Regions from separate parts of the Solibacillus daqui genome, predicted to be linked through region 2. Evidence: riboswitches for the same ligand, from Rfam matches in the RefSeq annotation. Region 2 holds a riboswitch; each other region holds the start of a gene.
The links. A riboswitch is a leader RNA that binds a small molecule or an ion and turns the genes downstream of it on or off. The one in region 2 is predicted to bind thiamine pyrophosphate.
Positions count from the first base shown of each region.

Region 1: linked by a shared signal. The riboswitch ahead of tenA (thiaminase II) and the one ahead of thiM (hydroxyethylthiazole kinase) in region 2 are both predicted to bind thiamine pyrophosphate.
Region 3: linked by a shared signal. The riboswitch ahead of thiT (energy-coupled thiamine transporter ThiT) and the one ahead of thiM (hydroxyethylthiazole kinase) in region 2 are both predicted to bind thiamine pyrophosphate.

Region 1 covers NZ_CP114887.1:55,675-59,957, forward strand. The annotation lists gene O7776_RS00245 (tRNA1(Val) (adenine(37)-N6)-methyltransferase) at 1-203, shown strand, start outside; gene O7776_RS00250 (GIY-YIG nuclease family protein) at 187-465, shown strand; gene rsmI (16S rRNA (cytidine(1402)-2'-O)-methyltransferase) at 446-1,321, shown strand; TPP riboswitch at 1,429-1,516, shown strand; TPP riboswitch at 1,624-1,711, shown strand; gene tenA (thiaminase II) at 1,807-2,493, shown strand; gene O7776_RS00265 (ABC transporter ATP-binding protein) at 2,518-3,255, shown strand; gene O7776_RS00270 (ABC transporter permease) at 3,242-4,012, shown strand; gene O7776_RS00275 (ABC transporter substrate-binding protein) at 4,027-4,283, shown strand, end outside.
Region 2 covers NZ_CP114887.1:1,497,318-1,501,600, forward strand. The annotation lists gene O7776_RS07120 (MDR family MFS transporter) at 24-1,196, shown strand; TPP riboswitch at 1,262-1,358, shown strand; TPP riboswitch at 1,417-1,515, shown strand; gene thiM (hydroxyethylthiazole kinase) at 1,591-2,334, shown strand; gene thiD (bifunctional hydroxymethylpyrimidine kinase/phosphomethylpyrimidine kinase) at 2,331-3,143, shown strand; gene thiE (thiamine phosphate synthase) at 3,133-3,744, shown strand; gene O7776_RS07140 (NADPH:quinone reductase) at 3,887-4,283, shown strand, end outside.
Region 3 covers NZ_CP114887.1:3,477,870-3,482,152, forward strand. The annotation lists gene map (type I methionyl aminopeptidase) at 1-607, opposite strand, end outside; gene thiT (energy-coupled thiamine transporter ThiT) at 1,193-1,753, opposite strand; TPP riboswitch at 1,856-1,965, opposite strand; gene O7776_RS17150 (magnetosome magnetite crystal formation protein family) at 2,083-2,409, shown strand; gene O7776_RS17155 (hypothetical protein) at 2,478-2,606, shown strand; gene O7776_RS17160 (AAA family ATPase) at 2,833-4,283, opposite strand, start outside.

The sequences.
Region 1 (4,283 bases), 1.4 Mb from region 2:
CGGCAATGCGTGCAAATCGATTAGAGCCAAAGCGTATACAATTTGTGTATCCGAAGCGTGGTAAGGAAGCGAATACACTGTTGATTGAAGCAATTAAAGACGGTAAGCCGGATTTAAAAATTTTACCTCCGCTTTATGTATATGAAGACAATAACGAATACACGCCAGAAGTGAGGGCGTTATTATATGGCGACGAAAACTGAGCATTATTTTTATGTGTTGGAGTGTAGTGATGCCTCGCTGTATGCGGGTTATACGAATAATTTGGACAAGCGAATAACAGCGCATAATACTGGCAAGGGTGCAAAGTATACACGCGCACGTGGTCCAGTAAAATGTGTGTATTATGAAACATTCGATACAAAACAGCAAGCAATGTCGGCAGAATATGCCTTTAAACAATTAACACGAGCAAAAAAGTTTGAATATATGAGGAGGGCGAATGATGAAATCGCAGAAGAGTAGTCAGCATGAACAGGGGAGTTGCTTATATTTAGTTGCAACGCCGATTGGCAATTTAGAAGATATGACAATGCGTGCGCTGCGCATTTTAAAAGAAGTGGATATTATTGCAGCAGAAGATACGCGTAATACGAGAAAACTTTGTAACTATTTTGATATTCAAACACCTTTAATTAGTTATCATGAGCACAACTTAGAAGTAGGTGGCGAAAAATTATTAGCATTTTTACGTGAAGGAAAATCAGTAGCACTTGTTAGTGATGCTGGGTTACCGTGTATTTCAGACCCAGGCGCGGATATTGCAGCAAAAGCCATCGCAGAAGACTTTGCTGTTGTGCCAATTCCTGGGGCAAATGCTGCTTTGACAGCACTTATTGCATCAGGCATTACACCGCAGCCATTTTATTTCTTCGGCTTTTTGAATCGCAACAAAAAAGGGCGTCGTGAGCAGCTTGAAAAATTAAGTAAACGAGAAGAAACGCTTTTATTTTATGAAGCACCTCATCGCTTAAAGGATACATTAAAGGATTTACAACTAGTTCTTGGCAATCGACAAATTACATTAGCACGTGAATTAACAAAGAAATTTGAAGAGTTTTTACGGGGTTCAATGGAGGAAGCGATTACTTGGGCTAATGACAATGAAATTCGTGGTGAGTTTTGTGTAGTAGTTGAAGGCAATACATCAGGCGAAGTGGAAGAAGAAGAAAACTATTGGACTGATATGACGTTAGATGAACATGTAAACTATATAATAGAAGAAACTCAAATATCGTCGAAAGAAGCGATAAAGGAAGTAGCAAAATTGCGTGGACTTTCGAAAAGAGATGTGTATAATGAGTATCATCAAGGGCATTAAGAAAAGGTCCGTGGTGGATTATAAGTTGGACAAAAATGTATTGTTCACTTGAAATCACTTGCGTAAATTGTAAGTCATGTTATGATATAGAAGAAAATAAATATTACTAAAAGCACTAGGGGCGCCACTGGCTGAGAAGAACCCTTTGAACCGGATCTAGTTAGGACTAGCGTAGGGAAGTGAGGCATGTTGATAGGACACATGTACATTCCCCCGCTCTCTAAAAAGAGTGGGGTTTTTATTTTTAGTGGGTAAGAAGATTATAAGTTATCCATGGATTTCATAAAGAATTGAATAAGTAGATAAACTGCTAGGGGCGCCATTGGCTGAGAAGAACCCTTTGAACCGGATCTAGTTAGGACTAGCGTAGGGAAGTAGTTTCGAGTGTATGTGTGTACAACTTATGCGACGAAACCATTTCCTATTTTAGGAAGTGGTTTTTATTTTTTTTAAATTACTTGTTATAAAAAAAGGAGGAAACAACAATGAATGTGAAAACAGAAAAATTTACTGATCGACTTTTTAGAAATGTGCAACCTATTTGGGACGCAAATCATAGCCATCCATTTGTGCAAGAACTAGGGAAGGGAACACTTGATAAGGATAAATTTATCCAATACATGAAGCAGGATTATGTGTATTTAATCGATTATGCCAAACTATTTGCCATTGCCTCTGTCAAATCAACGGATCTCGATATGATGGGGAAGTTTGCTGCGATATTAAATGATACACTCCATTTTGAAATGAATTTACATCGTCAATTTGCTGCGGAATTTGGAATTACATCAGAAGAGTTGGAGGCAACCAAACCAACGCCTGCGAATTTAGCATATACGAATTATATGTTAAATGCTGCGCAAAGTGGTAGCCTGGCGGAAGTAGTGGCCTGCCTATTACCCTGTGCGTGGGATTATTGGGAAATTGGAAAGCTGCTAAGAGCACAGTTTGGTCATGATTTAGCAAATAATCCTTATGCCAAGTGGATAGAAACATACGATTCAGAGGAATTTGGCAACGGTGCAAAATGGTTAATTGGTGTAATGAATGAATTAGCAGATGGGAAGCCCGAGCGAGAGCTAGCCCAGTTAGAAAAACATTTCCAAATGACGTCAAAGTATGAATATTTATTCTGGGATATGAACTATTACAATCAGGATTGGCCGATTTAGTTTATTTAAGAAGGTGTTGAAAAAATGGTAGTTAGCTTGCAAAATGTGACCTATGCTTTTGAGAAACATTCCCCTCCTGTAATCTTAAAATTGAATATGGAAATTAAGCAGGGGGAATTCGTATCAATAATTGGCAGAAGCGGTACAGGAAAAAGCACGATTTTTAAACTGATGACGGGACTACTTACACCCGATGAGGGGAGTATTGTTATTGATGATCGTCAAGTAGCCCCTGGTGATGTGGGTTTTATGCCACAAAAGGATTTGCTGCTGCCATGGCGTACAATTTTGGAAAATGTCATGATCGCAGCAGAGATTCAAAAGAACGTATTGCTAACAAAAGAGGAAGCAATTGTCTGGATTGAGCGAGTTGGTTTAAAGGATTATGTACAAGCTTATCCGAAGGAACTATCAGGTGGAATGAGACAGCGCGCAGCTTTTTTAAGAGCACTCTTAACAGGTAAAGATGTGTTATTACTTGATGAACCATTTGGGGCATTGGATGCTTTTACGAAAAAAGAAATGCAGAGTTGGTTATTGTCGATGTGGCAACAATTAAAGAAAACAGTGCTCTTTATTACCCATGATTTAGAGGAAGCGATTTTACTAAGTGATCGCATTTTAATCTTGCATCAAGATAAAAGCGTAGAGGAAATCATCGTGGATTTGCCAAGACCACGTGCCAATGAAATGAGCTATTCAGAAGCTGGTATAGCTCTAAGAAGAAAGCTAGAAAGGAAGATTTCTAGTGAAACAGATTAGAAGTTGGTTTCAACAATACGCTTTATTCCTACTGTTTTTTATAATCGTTCTTGTTGTACTTGAAGTGCTCGTAAGGCAAGGCATTGTGCCGAGCTTTATTATACCAGCACCAACAGGAGTTCTGCAGATGATTATCGATAATTGGCGAGTCCTCATTTTCGTGCATTTAAAGGCAACCACAATCGAGTTTTTCATCGGCTTTTTGATAACCGTCCTATTGGGGGTGTCTCTTGCTATCGGGATGTTTTGCTTTAAACCTATAGAAAAAGTAATGTATCCGGCTGTCATCATTTCGCAAATGATTCCAATCATTGCACTATCTCCTATTTTTGTACTTTGGTTTGGTTATTCTATTTGGAGTAAGGTGGCAGTAACGGTGCTTATCTCATTTTTCCCTGTTGTGGTGAGCACCTATGATGGTTTAAGAGCATGCGATAAAGATTATATCGAACTATTTCGTTCGATGGGTGCTTCCCGCAAGCAAATCTTTCTAAAGCTACATATTCCAATGGCATTACCTTCATTCTTCTCAGGTTTTAAAATGGCTATTGTATTTGCATTAGTAGGGGCAACCATTGGGGAATGGCTAGGTGCAAGTGAAGGGTTAGGTTATTATAGCCGAAGAATGTCTGGGAATTTGAATGCGGAAGGTGTATTCGCTGCAATTACGATATTAACTTTTTTAGGAATCCTACTGTTTGCGTTCGCCACATGGATTGAGAGAATCGTTCTTAGAAAATGGAAATATGAAAATTAGAGGAGAAACAGAAAATGAAAAATTGGAAAATTCCTGTTGTATTTCTATTGCTGGTCATCATGTTGGTCGGCTGTAGTAATGATAAAAGTTCACAAGAAAACGGGCAATCAGAATTAGAGAAAATATCGATTATGCTTGATTGGTATCCGAACGCGGTACACTCTGCGTTTTATGTTGCAAAGGAAAAAGGTTATTTTGAGGAGCAAGGATTAGATGTCGAAATCCAAATGCCTGCAGACACAAATGACCCGTTAAAGCTTGCTGCAACTGG
Region 2 (4,283 bases):
AAAATATAGACTGGAGGTGCGTGATGCAAAAAATGGTTAATTATTTTCATCCGTTAGTATGGATTATTTTATGTGGTACGATTTTTGTTCGGACAGCTAGCTTTATGGCTATTCCATTTTTAGCGCTCTATTTACACAATGAGTTAGAGGCATCACCGCTAATAATAGGGATAACAATCGGGATTGCGCCACTATTTTCAACATTTGGTGGGTTAATTGGGGGCTATTTGACGGATCGTTTCGGACGAAAAAGCGTTATTATTACAACGGTTTTCATTTGGAGTCTAACCTTCGCTGGCTTTGCGTTTGCGCCATCAGCAATCTTTTTTGTCGTTTTGAATGCGTTGAATGGACTGTGCCGCTCGTTTTTTGAACCGGGTACGCAGGCGCTAATGATTGATTTTACCGAAAATGAAAAAAAGCGTAGACTGTTTTCAGTGCGTTATACAGCAATTAATATAGCAGCGGTCATTGGTCCATTATTAGGTGTTTGGATATCCGATCTTTCAAGCCCTGCCATACCATTTGCGATTACGGGTATTATGTATGCGATGTATGGGGTATTTTTACTCGTTGTGCTGAATCGTTATGAAATGAAACAAAACAAACTTTCAAATACACAGCATGTTTTTACGATTTTCAAAGCGGTGTTTCAAGATCAAAAGCTATTATTATTCATTGCGGGTGGCATATTAGTTGTACTAGGCTATTCGCAATTTGATTCGACATTGCCTCAGTTTATTAATATGAATGTGGAAGACGGTGTAAAACTGTTTTCGTATGTTATTATCGCCAATTCAATAACGGTACTGGCATTACAATTGCCACTGACAATGATGATAGAAAAAATGTCAATTTATACATCGTTAAAAATGGGGATTATTATCTTTTCGGTTGGTTTATTTTTATTTGGTTTGTCGGACAGTGCGTGGATGTTTATCGCGAGTATGATTGTGTTTTCGATTGGAGAAATTTTCTGTTTTCCAATGATGAATGCGGTAATTGAAGAAATCGCACCAGAAGATCAGAAGGGGACGTATTTAGGCGCTGCGCAACTCAAAAATATCGGAGGCTTTATTGGACCGATTTTTGGTGGGTGGCTTTTAACGTCTGCAATCGATTTTATGTTTGCGATTATTGCCGCTTTGATGTTCAGTAGCATTTTAATTTATCGTAAAGCACTTAGAACTTCATAGTGTGGTGAAATCTTACAATAAACCTTGCGTTAAAAATTTTGTTTTGTTACACTCATACTAATTAATTGCATTTGCAGGGGGACACATTGTGTTGAGAAGGTAAAACCTGACCCTTAGAACCTGACCGTTAATACGGACGTAGGGAGCAAAGTACATCATTTTTAAATTGTACTTACTAGGGCTCTGCGTATTTTTACGTGGAGCTTTTCGTTTGCAAATACTTTAATTGCGGGGGGACACATCGTGTTGAGAAGGTTAAAACCTGACCCTTAGAACCTGAACAGTTAATACTGGCGTAGGGAGCAAACACAGGGTGAATCTACTCTTTTTTGGCGTCTCTATATATAGAGACGCCTTTTTGCCTTTACGTCCACCAAAAGAGGAGTGAATATCGTTGAGTCTACAAAAAATTAATGAGAAAAAGCCTTTAATCCATTGTATTACAAACTATGTTGTTGCAAATTTTACTGCGAATGGCTTATTAACAATTGGGGCATCTCCCGTTATGGCAGATGCTTTTGAAGAAGTGGCAGAAATGACTCGTATAGCCAATGCGCTATTACTAAATATTGGCACACTAAATGACCGTACAGTTCAGTCCATGCTAGCTGCGGGAAAAAGCGCAAATGAACATCAAGTTCCGATCGTATTAGATCCTGTTGGTGCGGGTGCTACTGCGTTTCGCTCACAAACAACGCATACGCTATTACAGCAGTTAAAAATCACTTTAATACGCTGTAATATTGGAGAGCTTGCCGCTATTGCAGGCGCGAATTGGCAGGCAAAGGGTGTTGATAGTGGTTCGGGTGAGCTCGATGTTGTACAAACTGCAAAAATGATTGCCAAAAAATACAACTGCCTGGTGATTGTGACTGGTAAGGAAGATGTATTAACTGATGGACAGCAGGTAGAAATCATTGCTGGTGGTCATGAAAAGATTACGAAAATTACTGGAAGTGGCTGTTTATTGAGCGCAATTTGTGCTGCTCTTTTAGCAAGTAGCAATGAGCCTTTTGAGGATTTAGCTGCTCTATTGCGTGAATACAAGCAAATAAGTTTAAACGCTTATGCTCCCATGGGAACGTTCCATGAAAATTTCTTCAATCAATTAGAACAGTTTGCGGAGGTGCGCGGATGATTGCATGTACAATTGCAGGTTCAGATAGTAGTGGCGGTGCAGGGATTCAGGCCGATATCAAAACATTTCAGGAACTTGGCGTGTTTGGCACGTCTGTTATAACAGCTTTAACTGCACAAAATACATTAGGCGTGCATGGAATTTATCCGACAACTGTTGAATTTGTTCAAGCACAATTGAAGGCAGTACTTGAAGATTTAGAGGTCAAAGCTATAAAAACAGGTATGCTATTTAATGCTGAAATTATTGCTGGGGTCGTTTCATTACTGAAAGAACATCAAATTCCAATAATCGTAGATCCAGTTATGATTGCAAAGGGTGGTGCGAGCTTACTACAGCAGCAGGCGATCCAAGCAATGAAAGAGCAATTACTTCCAGTGGCTACGGTTTGTACACCGAATATCCCAGAGGCAGAGGTGCTGACAGGTCGGACAATTGAAACCGCGGAAGATATTGAGCTTGCGGGACGTGATTTATTGGCTTTAGGCGTCAAGTGTGTAGTCATGAAAGGTGGACATTTACAAGGAGAAAAGGCGATTGATACGGTATTCATCAGCGGCGGGCCTACCTTTATGATGGAAACCGAGCGCTACGAAACGAAGCATACGCATGGAACGGGCTGTACATTTTCAGCGGCAATAACGGCTGAAATCGCAAAAGGAAGCTCACTAAAGGACGCGATTATAGAAGCGAAAAAATTTGTTCAACTTGCAATAAGCCATCCGTTAAATATCGGTCATGGCTTTGGACCAACGAATCATTTTGCGTATCGACAGCAGCAAGGGACGTGTAAAGTCAATGTCTATTAAATTAGATAAATATTTCATTATGGGAACGAATAATTGCCAAAGTGAGCCACTAATTATTTTAGAGAAGGCACTGCAAGCCGGAATTACGATGTTTCAATGGCGGGAAAAGGGCAATGGTGCATTACAAGGAGAAGCGTATGAGCAATTCGCGCGTGCGTGCCAACAACTTTGTAAGCAATATAAGGTCCCGTTTATTGTCAATGATGATGTGAAACTGGCGTTGAAATTGGATGCAGATGGGATTCATGTTGGGCAGGACGATTTAGCGATTGAAGCCTTTCGTCAACTTGCAGCGCATAAAATCGTTGGGGTTTCGGTTCATAATATGGAAGAATTAGAGAAGGCAATGCGTGCGGGTGCGGATTATGTTGGCATTGGTCCTATTTTTGCAACTACATCAAAAGAAGATGCAAAGGCTCCAGCAGGTGTTACATTTTTAAAGGAAGCAAAAACATGCTATCCTGATTTTCCGATGGTGGCAATTGGAGGTATCACGCCTTTAAACAGCGCTTTTATACGTGAAGCGGGTGCGGACGGTGTGGCAGTCATTTCTGCCATAAGTTTAAGTGAAGATATTCATCAAACGGTACAATCGTTGTAATGGTGAAAGTGGATGAGGGACGTCTCATCCACTTTTTTTCATTGGGTAAGCCATTGTTAAAATGTGAAGTTTAGTTATAAATGATGTACAAGCGTGAATTTTTTTAATATTCTATTATTATTACAAATTCGAGGTGAGCATATTGAAAGCAATTGAAATGAAAAACTTTGGTACTTCGGAAAATTTACAGCTAGCGGAATTACCATTACCATCCATTTCGGCAACGGATGTAATCGTGAAGCTACATGCAGCAGGGGTAAATCCAAGTGATGTTTATACATCAACAGGTACATATGCCATCAAACCACAATTACCATACACACCGGGCTTAGATGGCGCGGGAATTGTGGAAGCAGTTGGAGAAGCGGTAACAAATGTACAAGTAGGCGACCGCGTATTTGTCGCAAGCTTACCAGGTGCAACGACGGGGACATTTGCAGAAGCGGTCGTATGTGATGCAAACTATGTGATGCAATTACCCGAGCACATAAGCTTTTTGCAAGGAGCGGCACTTGGCATACCAGCATTGACCGCGTTTC
Region 3 (4,283 bases), 2.0 Mb from region 2:
ACGGTTCTACTGCTAATACCATACCTTCTTTCATTAATTGGCTATCAGATGGGTCATAATAGTTTAATACGTGGTTTGGTGCTTCGTGTAAAGATTTCCCTAAACCATGCCCAGTTAAGTTCATAATCACAGTTAATCCGTTTGCATATGCCTCACGCTCAACAGCTTTACCAATTTGGTTTAACTTTGAACCTGCTTTTACTTTTGTCATTGCACGATCAAAAGCAGCTTTAGCTACTGCACAAAGTCTTTCTTTTTCTTCATACCCTTCACCTACTACAAAAGAAATCCCTGTATCTGCAAAGTAACCATCTAAAGAGCCTGATACGTCGATGTTTACGATATCACCTTCTTGGATCACTTTGCTACCTGGAATCCCGTGTGCAACTTCGTGGTTTACTGAAATACATGTATATCCAGGGAAATCATATTCGCCTTTTGGACCTGAAATAGCCCCCGCCTCTGCAAACATACGACCTGCAATTTCATCTAACTCTTTTGTTGTAACACCTGGTACTGTCGCAGCTTTCATCGCTTCACGAATCTCTGCACAAATGCGTCCGATTTTTTTAAACGCTTGAATTTCTTCTTGAGTTGTAACAATCATGTGTAACTTCCTTCCTCTTAAAACTCTACCCCTAACTATAACATACTTAAAATTCATTATACGAATAAACGCTTCAATAAAACAACTGTTTACGCAGGATAATCTAAGGAATATAAAAGGAGATAATACATGATTAAGGTGGATGCCATGCAACCGATTTATATTTATTTAATAACAGATCTATGCCCCTTTTTCGTGATCATTTTTTTAGCAATTTATGCCCTCGCACACATCATTAGAGCTATCGAAAACCGATGAATTTTTTTATCGCTTGTTAGCATATTAATCATACTCATTCATGCCATTCTTGCAACGTTTATCAAGACGTTATCAGCATCCGATTTCCATCAAAAGTTCATATGGTTCAATCGTGAAAGTTTTCTTAATAATATATGACTTTACGGCGTAGTTGGTTTTATGGCTGTAATTGCATTTTTTTGTCTGCTTGAATAGCTCGTCAAATCATACAACGATGCACGGTACAAAATTATATTTCAGATATGAAAATGTAAGGCGATAAACCCAATAATAAAGTATTGAATGAAAAAAGGTGTAGTTCGCTATTTGAACTACACCTTTTTTTACTTATTTAAATGTTTGTAATAACCTTGGTGCTGTTGTAAATAACAACACAGCAATTACCGCAGTCAAAATTGTTGCCGGTAGCATGTATGAACCATTATAAATAATTGAATAAATCCAAACATTATCATCACCAGCATATTCTTTAAAGAACACCACACCCGCAAGTAAATGCGAAATAAAACGTAATGTTCCTCCTAATAGTGCACCAAGTACAATATAAATTGTCATTTTCTTTTTATCTACGCTTTTTGCTGCCTGTAATAATGGTTTACGGATCACTGCGACCAATCCTACTACTGTAAAGGCAAGACCATAATCTAAAATTGCCTGGAACCAATGTACAATATACCCGCCAAACATTATTTGTAATACGCCAATAATAAGACCTGTCGCAAGCCCAGCAGTTAATCCCCAACGAATCGCCATCAGCATAATTGGTAACATCACAAAGCTAATCGAACCACCTTGTGCCCACAGTTTAAATGAAAATTGATCTAACACAATTCCGATACCTGCAAATATGGCAATTTCAACCAGCATTAATAATTTCTTTTTGTCCATAACAAAGCCCCTTTCTTTTTCCGATGTAACAGAAGTTAAAGAAGGAATAGAAAAGCAAAAAAAAGCAATAATTAGGATAAAATCCTAACCATTGCTTGAACAGTCGGTTTCTATCCACATCCCTACGCAAGTGCTAACTTACAGGTTCAAAGAGTCAGCGCAATATCCGTGCGCAATCTCAGCCGACTTAATCGGCCCCCCTTGTGGTACATCTCGATACTATTGTTTGAACACAATCATTGTAGCCAATAATGTGACAATTTTCAACCTCTTTCTTTGAAACTATTTTTCACCTTATCCGTATGATGAATTAAAAGGAGTGGATTTTTATGAATCAATCAAAGGGATTAAGTGCACTTGGCTATTTAAGCTTCTATTTTGCGCCGTTTATTTTACCACTTATCGTTTTTTTCGTGACAAAGGATGATTTTGTCAAACATCATAACAAACGGGCTTTTATTTCACAGCTATTTCCGATTGTTTTAGGTATTATTTACTTTATTTCATTTATTGTATTTGTAGTTACAGATAGTAATTTTTACGGACCGGGTAACTTATTTGAAGGTTGGATTTTTATTGGTTTCATCATTTTGGCAGTCATTTCATTTGCGATTGCGATTTGGAATCTTGTGCAAGCCATTAAAGTATTACGCTAATGTTTAATATGGCCCAATTATTGGGTATATTTTTAATACAATTTCCGTTTCATTAAGGAGTGTCATTCATGAAGTTAAATAAAGTTATTAAAACAGCCATCAAATACGGACCGATCGTTTACCCAATTATAAAAAAAGTTCTCGATAATCGTTCAACACCAAAACAACCAAACATTCCACGGACTCCTAAAAAATAAAGAAACTAAAGAACTGTCCTAAAAGTGTTAACTTTTTGGACAGTGCTCCACTCATGTGTTAATTATCCGCTGTAGGTTGTTTTTCTCGGTGTTCGCAAGTAAAGAACGAATGCTAAAAACATCAGGTCCTGTGACAACGCATTCACGACTAGCTTTTTGCTAGTCTCCATCCTTAGTGCAAAGGGCTTGTCCAGAAATTACTTTCCGGACAAGCCCTTCGTTTCTTTTACTTCACAATAATTTCAGTTGTACTATGACCTTCTTTTAACTTTTTCACTTGTAAAATCGCTGGCATTGCTGCTTTTAATTCGGCGACATGCGAAATAATACCGATAAGTCGTCCTGTTTGCTGAAGGTCAATTAAAATATCAATCGCACGGCGTAACGCCTCCTCATCGAGCGTACCAAAACCTTCATCGATAAACATCGTATCTATATGCACACTTCCTTGTACACTTTGAATAACATCCGCCATCCCAAGTGCCAAGGATAATGAAGCATTGAATTTTTCGCCACCAGACAACGTTTTAACATCACGTGTTTGCCCTGTATTGCTATCATAAACATCAATACTTAAACCACTTTGCGCATTACCCTCTTTACGCCCAGTAGATTTCAGGAAATATTGACCATTTGATAAAATCCGTAAGCGTTCATTTGCGGCATGCGTTACCTTTTCTAAATAGCCAATTTGTGCAAAGCGTTCAAAGCTGATTTTCGCATCATTTTGACCACGCACAAGATCATATACATGCTCCATTTGCTGTAATTTTACTTTATAGCTTTCAATCTGGTCTGCAGATTGTTCAAGCTTCTGTAATGTTGTTAGGCATTGTGTTCCATAGGATTCCGTTTGCTTCATCGCTGCATAACGCTCATCTTGTTCGTTATTTAATGTTGTTAGGTGTTGTTGAAGCTCAGTTAAATCCGCAAGCTGCTTTCCTTCAAGCTGCTCCTGGTCTTCAGTAATTTGCGCCGTTAATGTATGCAGCTGTTGCTTGTACGCTTCAAGCATCTGACGAATTTCATGCTGTGCTTGCTCTGCTAATAATGCTTGTTGATAGCTTTCTAATGAGAAGTGTTCGTTTTGCAATGACGTTGCAAATGCAATATGTGCTAATTCATGCTCATGCTGCTTATCCGATAAATGATTCACCTCATGTAGCTGATTGACCTCACTTGAATTTTGCTGTAATTGTGCCTGTTGCAATGCATCGAAAGCTCGCTTTAACTCGTTCTTTAATGATTGATGCTGCTGAAGTTGATTGGATAAAGCAATTTGAACTTCAGCAACTGTAGTAAATTGTGGTAACAATGATAGCTCACTTTGCTCAAGTTTGCCCTTTTCCTGTGCTAGCTGCGTCTGAATTTCTTGAACGTATGCCTGTCCTTTTTCAAGACGCCCTTGAATTACTTCACGCTTTTCGTTGAATTGTTCTAGCTGTGTGCGTTCAGTTGTTAATTGCTGTTGCTTTACTCGCAAATCTGCTAGATGTGAAGCTAATGTTTGTAGCTGTTCCTCATACTGTGCTAATGCCTCTAGCTGTAATTGCTGGCGTTGTATTTGGTTATGCTTTTCAGTATTTGTTTGTTGCTCAATTTCAAGTTTTGATTGTACTTGATAATAGCTTTGGCGAGCTGCATCTGATTGTTGTCGCAATTGCTCTATTTGCGTGT